2 regions of the Janthinobacterium sp. CG_23.4 genome follow, and region 1 is predicted to be linked to the other one. Evidence: predicted binding sites of a transcription regulator. Region 1 holds the regulator's gene; the other holds the start of a gene.
The links. The regulator FNR, encoded in region 1, switches genes on or off when oxygen is low (the NO sensors DNR and NnrR bind a similar motif). The targets are predictions, from matches to a motif close to TTGATNNNNATCAA.

Region 1 (3,415 bases):
TGGGGTCGGGGTGCAGCACGTAGCGCGGCACGGCGCCGCGCGTGAGAATCGAGTAATAGCCGTTCTTGCCGATTTTTTCCGAGCGCAGGCGCCCCAGCAGGTTGTCCTTGTACAAACGCAGCACGCCGACCACCATGCCGGCCACCTGGCCATCGGCGGCCATGACGGGTGCGACCATTTGCACGATGGGCATGCCGCTCGACTTGCTCAGCATTGGCTCGGTGATCATGGGTAGGCGCGTGCGCAGGACGGTCTGGAAATACTCGCGCTCGGTGACGTTGATGCCTGCGCGCCCCTTGACGAGCGGCATGTCGGCCACGATGGCGCCTTGCGCGTCGAGTACCAGTACATCGTCGAACAGGACTAGCATCGAGCGCCGCGTATAGTATTGGCGCAATTGGGCGGGCTGTGCGATCAATTCCGGCGGCTGCTGCCTGGCCGTCAGGGTGACAATCTGCAGCAGCATGCCCAGCTTGTCGTCGAGCTCGGCAGCGGTACGCGTGATCAGCGAGTATTGCTGGCCCAGCAGTACTTGGCTGAAGTCGTCGCGCATGTGCTGCACCTGGATCATGGTGACCAGCGCGATCATGGCGATCGAGGTCAGGCTGGTGGCCAGGGCGACTTTTGCTTTAATGCCGAGAGGCTTCATGATGTCCTTTTGAGTACCGGGCGGCACAGACGGCAGATAACGCCTTCAAGAATTCTCCTATCAATACATTAACTTTGCAAGCGGCGCTGAGTAAATTGCCCTCCCCGTATGGGCTTTTGACGATGTTGCCATATAATTAAAGGATGGACGTCGTTTATTCACCGAAATTACGCTGAAATTGGCACACGGCAACTCTGTATGCAGTAAACTTGTTATTGCATTTTCTAAAAGGTACCGACATGACTGAAGCGCTCCTCACTCTCACCTTGCCCGCAGTGAACGTGGAAGCATTGCGTGCGCGATGTTCGACTTGCAGCATGCATCAATTGTGCCTGCCGATGGGTCTCGATGTGGGCGACATGGACAGGCTAGACCAGATCATCGGCCGTCGTCGCAAGATTGTGCGTGGTGCCTCGCTGTTTCGCATCGGCGATTCGTTCCAGAACTTGTACGCGATTCGTCTGGGGCATTTCAAGACGTACCAGATCAATCCTGGCGGCGAAGAGCAAGTGACGGGTTTTCAGATGGCCGGCGAACTGCTGGGCATGGATGCCATCAGCGCCGACCGCCACCACTGTAATGCGGTGGCGCTGGAAGATAGTGAAGTGTGTGAAATTCCATTTTCCAGCCTGGAACAATTGCTGGGTAATATGCCAACCTTGCTGCGCCATTTCCATCGCATGATGAGTCAGGAAATCACGCGCGAGCAAAGTGTCATGCTGTTACTGGGCAATATGCAGGCGACCCAGCGTTTTGCCGCCTTTATCGTCAACTTGGCTTCGCGTTATGAAGCGCGCGGCTATTCGGCCAGCAAATTTCAGCTGCGCATGTCGCGCGAGGAAATTGGTAACTACCTGGGGTTGACCATCGAGAGCGTCAGCCGCTTATTGTCGAAGTTTAAGAAGGAAGGCTGGCTGCGCGTTTCCAACCGCGAGATCGAGATCTTGCAGCCGGCAATATTGAAGGCCATTACGGCCGGCACGGACGCCTGCAAATAATAGCACCGTCAAAACCTGCTGCGCGTCGCGCTTTGCGGCCTGAGATGCTCGCTGTGCTCTTAGCCACAAATCACTGCCGCTCGCTACGGTTTTTTCCCGGCGCTGTACGTTATAGTTCTGCATCCGCCTGCAGCGCGATGCTGCGCTGCAGTGGCCAGGTCCAGATGCCGGACAGGCGCCACTCGCGTTTGTCGTTTTCCACCAGCACTTGCCAGCGGCTGCGCTCTAGCATCGGTAGCGCTACTGAGAAGTTGCCGGCCGCATCGGGCTGCACCAGTAGCTTGATATCTTTTTCCGGCAGGGTCGCATGCGCCAGGTGCAGCTGCAACGGACCCTGGTAAGCCTTGCCGACGCTGCGCACGGAACCACTGAGACGCGCCGACGCCACGTCATAGGACAGGCTGGTAGCCATCGCCAGCTTGCTGGCGACCGTGTCGCGTCGCAAGTCCTGGTTGATGGCCTTACCCTGCTTGTAATAATCGCCCACCACCAGCGCATCGGGCTGCGTAAACGCGATATACGCCATGCAGCTGCCAACGACCATGGACAGGCCGGGACCGATCATCAGCAGCCAAGGCCAGCGATGCTTGTACCATGGTGCAACGGGTGCTTGCAGCTTGAGGCTGTCGGACATTTTGTTCTCCTTGAGGGCAGGCCCTTTGGGCCTGACCCCAGCTTTTGCTTCTGGGTTGAAAATAAAGTAAAGCTAACGCATGTTTGATGCTGGCCCAACGGCGAAATGCCGGGGTCAGACCCGAGGGATCTGACCCCAACATCAACCTTAGCGCGGCACGATGAATACCGCGCCTTCACGCACATGCAACGCTGGGTTATCCAGCGAGTGCAATTCGATGGCAATCTTGTTCGAGCCCTTCTCGCCGACACCGTGCGGCACGCGCAGGCGGATGGGCCAGCCCAGCGTTTCCGTCGGCTGTAACGTCACCTCTTCGCGCGTCAGCAAGGTCAGGCCCGGCAAGCCGGAAACGCTGATTTTAAAATGCTGAGTTTGCTCCGAGGTATTCATGATTTGCAAGCGGTAAACGTTCTCGACCATGCCGTCTTCCACTTCGCGACCCATCGAACCGCGGTCGCGGATGACGTCCATTTTCAGGGGGGTGCGCAGGGCCAGTGAGGTACACACGGCGATGATGATCAGCCCCAGGATGGCGGTGTAGATCAGTACGCGCGGGCGCGTGGCGCGCTGGCGGATTTGCTGCGAACTGAAGTTGTTTTCCATCGCATGGTCGGTACTGTAGCGTACCAGTCCGCGCGGCCGGTCGACCTTATCCATCACGCTGTTGCAGGCATCGACGCAGGCGGCGCAGCCGATGCATTCATACTGCAGGCCGTTGCGAATATCGATACCGGTCGGACACACTTGCACGCACAGGGTGCAGTCGATGCAGTCGCCCAGCTTGTCGTTGTTGCCGGCCTTCTTGCTCATGGCACCACGCGGTTCGCCGCGTTTGGCATCGTAGGTGATGATCAGGGTATCCTGGTCGAACATGGCGCTCTGGAAGCGCGCGTAGGGGCACATGTATTTGCACACCTGCTCGCGCAGCCAGCCCGCGTTGCCGTAGGTTGCCAGGCTGTAGAACAAGACCCAGAACCATTCCCAGGGACCGAAATCGAGGGTGATCACCTCGTGCGCCAGTTCCTTGATCGGCGTGAAATAGCCGACAAAAGTAAAGCCCGTCCACAGGGCGATGGCGCCCCACACCAAGTGCTTGGCCGTCTTCTTGACAACCTTGCGCACGGAGGGGCCTTG
Region 2 (3,415 bases), 1.4 Mb from region 1:
ACGAGGAAGCGCGCCACGCGGGCCTCCGCGCTGAGGGCGCCCAGCATGCCGATCATGGCTTGCTCGCGCACCAGTTCGCGGCTCATCACGCCATACATGACGTTTTCCAGTTCCAGGTGGACTCTGCCTAGCGCCGTCAGTTTCTTGAACGGCAGCAGTATCAGGTCGCAGTCGGACAAGGCCACCGCTTCGGACGAGTAATGGCGCGAGTGGATGCCATCGACGCCGAGCATGTCCCCCTTCATGGGAAAGCTGAGTACCTGCTCATTGCCGAATTCGTCGATGAGCACGGTTTTCAGGAAGCCCGAATTGACGATGTAGAGGGTATCGAAGGCCTGGCCGATGGTGTGCACGCGCTGGCCCGTCTTGAATTGCACGTGCTGGAACAGCAGCTCATCGGCGGCGACGGTGCAGGCGCTGGAGATATGCAGCAGGTCGCATACTTCCTTCAGGTTCGACCATAGCCGCCCCTGGCGCTGGCGCCCCGCTTCCATCGGCGAGGAGGGGGACAGCGATGGAGAGGCAGCGCGGGTTTCAGGCGTTTGCGTGGACGGCATGTTCATCTCCTGGTGACAGGTAGTTCAGAGTTGAATGACAGGGTGCACAGGGTGGCGGGCAGGCAAGGGCGACGCGCATCCAGGCTGGTAAATCTCAATTCGCGGAAGACTTGCTGGGTGATGAAATAACTTTCCAGCAACTTGACGACTGGTTTCAGTATGCCAACAAGCGTCCCGAATTCATATCAGCAGAGGCTGAATATGGCAGTAGGAGCTATGGTAGTTGATGTAGGATTGTTCCTACGCGATGGTGCGCCTGGACATGCTCAGCTCTTGAAGGGCGACAGCAGGCGGTGCGCCACCGCATACTGGACCATTTCTGACAGCGAACTCATGCTCATCTTTTGCATGATGCGCGTCTTGTGGGTGCTCACCGTCTTCACGCTCAGATGCAGGTTATTGGCGATTTCGGTGATCGACTTACCCGCCACGAGCAGGGAAAAGACTTCGAATTCGCGGTCTGAGAGCTGTTTGTGCAGCAAGCTTTCGTTCGGCATCATGATGTTGAGCACGAGCTGCTCGGCTACCTCGGCGCTGATGTAGGGACGTCCCGACGCCACCTTGTGTATCGCGCCCACCAACTGGGTGCCCGCGCTTTCTTTGGTCAGATAGCCTTGTGCGCCAGCGCGGATGGCGCGCACCGCATACTGCTCTTCCTCGTGCATGGTGAGGATCAGGATGGCCAGCTTGGGTGCCTCGCTGCGGATTTGCCGGATCAGGTCGACGCCGCTGCGGCCGGGCATCGACAGGTCGAGTAGCAGCAGGTCGAAGCCGCCCTGGCGCACGTGATTGAGTACGTCAAAGCCGTCGATGGCTTCACCCACGATGTCGATGTCGGGTGCGCCATCAAGAATGCGCTTCAATCCTTCCCGCATGATGGTATGGTCATCAGCAATCACGATACGTATCATAGGCGGGCAATCTGGAGGCAGGTAGTGTGCTTCGGCCGTTTTGTGGCGGCCGGTCGAGTGTTGAGAAACGAGAAACATTGTCATTTTAACCGAATGGCCGCAAGTTTGTCTTCTTACCCGCTAGGCCGGCTGCGCCGCCCCCCCTGCGGCGATGCGAACTGCTATTGCGGTGGCGGTTCCTTGATCAGCCTATGCACCAGTACGGGCAATGTCGAGTGCGACAGCACCTTGTTGGTCACGCTGCCGAGCAGCAATTGCCCCCAGCCGCTGCGGCCATGCGAACCCATGAAGATCAGGTCGCAGTGCTGCGATTGCGCCGCTTCGACGATTTTCATGGCCGGGCTGTCGGAAAAAGCGGTCAGGCCCGTCGCTTCCAGGCCCCGCTTGGCAGCGGCGTCGAGGATGGGCTGCCAGTGCTCTGTGCCGGCCTTGCGCATGGCGATCCGATATTCTTCTTCGCTGGGATAGCTCGGTGGAATGATCTCGATGTACACCGGATACTGGTATTCGGGCGCCACGTACAGGGCAACGATGTCGGCGTTCATCTGTTCGGCAAAGGCAACGCCGGCGCAAGCGGTCAAGTTGGAGACGGTGGAGCCGTCCGTGGCGATCAGAATTTTCTTATACATGGCAGGTCCTTTGGCAGTGACTCAGCGCGCGTAACGCCCCTCATTGTAGACGCGGCGGCAGTATGGTATTCATATAGGGACTTGATAATTATCAATACTGTTGCACCTTTAGTATAGACAACATTGGTAGAGGGATTGTGTTTTAATTGCAACTATAGTCGTGGAGTACTGTTGTGCAAGCACCCTTGAGTAAGATTTCTTGTCTGGCGCGTGGTCTTGTGCGCACGCCAATGGTAGTATTTCAAAATACAACAGCAGGAACACTTATTTCCTGGGAGAAAAGCTCTTGTGGGCCGGCTTTGCACCAGGAAGCGCGTTTTGAGATTTACCAACAGGGTGGCGCCCTGCTACACTCGCACCATCGCAGCGGTATTGCCTCAAATCATCTTAATCGAGAAATTGTGGGTATCAGTCTGTAAAACGCACAGTTCAGGCGGAATTTTGACAATTTATGGAGAAGCAGGGATATGACCAACGCCGCTGATGATTTCGATGCATTATTCGATGAAGTATCTGCGCAAAGTGCGGCAGCTCCCCAGCCCGCACCCGCTGCAGCGCCCGCAGCCGTGAGCGCGGACGACGATTTTGACGCGCTGTTCGACTCGGTGTCGGCCAGCGCCAGCGTGCCGGCAGCCGCAGCGGAAGCGCCAGTCGCCGCCGCGCCGGAAGCGCCAGCCGCATCCCCCGCAGGCGTGCCCGGCGAAGCGGCCGTTGCGGTCGACCAGTCCGACAAGCCGATGTTTGAACGCCTGGGCGGCATCGTGCGCCTGCTGCACGATTCGCTGCGCGAACTGGGCTACGACAAGGCGTTGACGGAAGCGTCGTCGCAGATCGTCGACGCCCAGGACCGCCTCGAGTATGTCGCCACACTGACGGAACAGGCCGCCAACAAGGTCTTGAATACGCTAGACGAGGGCATGCCGGCGCAAGATGTGTTGTCGAAGAAAGCCAAGGACATGGACAGCCGCTGGACGGCGCTGTTCGATGGCAAGCTGAGCCTGGAAGAATTCAAGGCCCTGGCCGGCGATTCCCGTCAGTTCGCGCAAGCCGTTGCCGAGGCGACGGAAGCGGAAAAAGCGCGCTTGCTGGAAATCATGATGGCGCAGGACTTCCAGGACATCACGGGCCAGCTGATCAAGAAAGTGGTCAACATCACCAAGACGGTGGAGCACGAGCTTGCCCAGCTGCTGCGCGACAATGCACCGGCCGAAGTGCGCGAAAAACTGGCGCAAAAGCCGGTGCCGCTGATGCAGGGCCCGTCCGTTCCTTCGGTGGCGCTGGACCAGGATAATGTAGACGACCTTCTTGCCGATTTGGG

Region 2: the regulator FNR is predicted to act here: its motif matches at 2,179-2,192, upstream of H4V96_RS15740 (universal stress protein).

Annotation. Positions count from the first base shown of each region.
Region 1 covers NZ_JARXUX010000001.1:4,926,845-4,930,259, forward strand. The annotation lists gene H4V96_RS22030 (response regulator) at 1-649, opposite strand, end outside; gene fnr (fumarate/nitrate reduction transcriptional regulator Fnr) at 889-1,647, shown strand; gene H4V96_RS22040 (FixH family protein) at 1,757-2,281, opposite strand; gene ccoG (cytochrome c oxidase accessory protein CcoG) at 2,429-3,415, opposite strand, start outside.
Region 2 covers NZ_JARXUX010000001.1:3,511,982-3,515,396, reverse strand. The annotation lists gene H4V96_RS15750 (helix-turn-helix domain-containing protein) at 1-494, opposite strand, end outside; gene H4V96_RS15745 (response regulator transcription factor) at 824-1,468, opposite strand; gene H4V96_RS15740 (universal stress protein) at 1,630-2,097, opposite strand; gene H4V96_RS15735 (protein phosphatase CheZ) at 2,565-3,415, shown strand, end outside.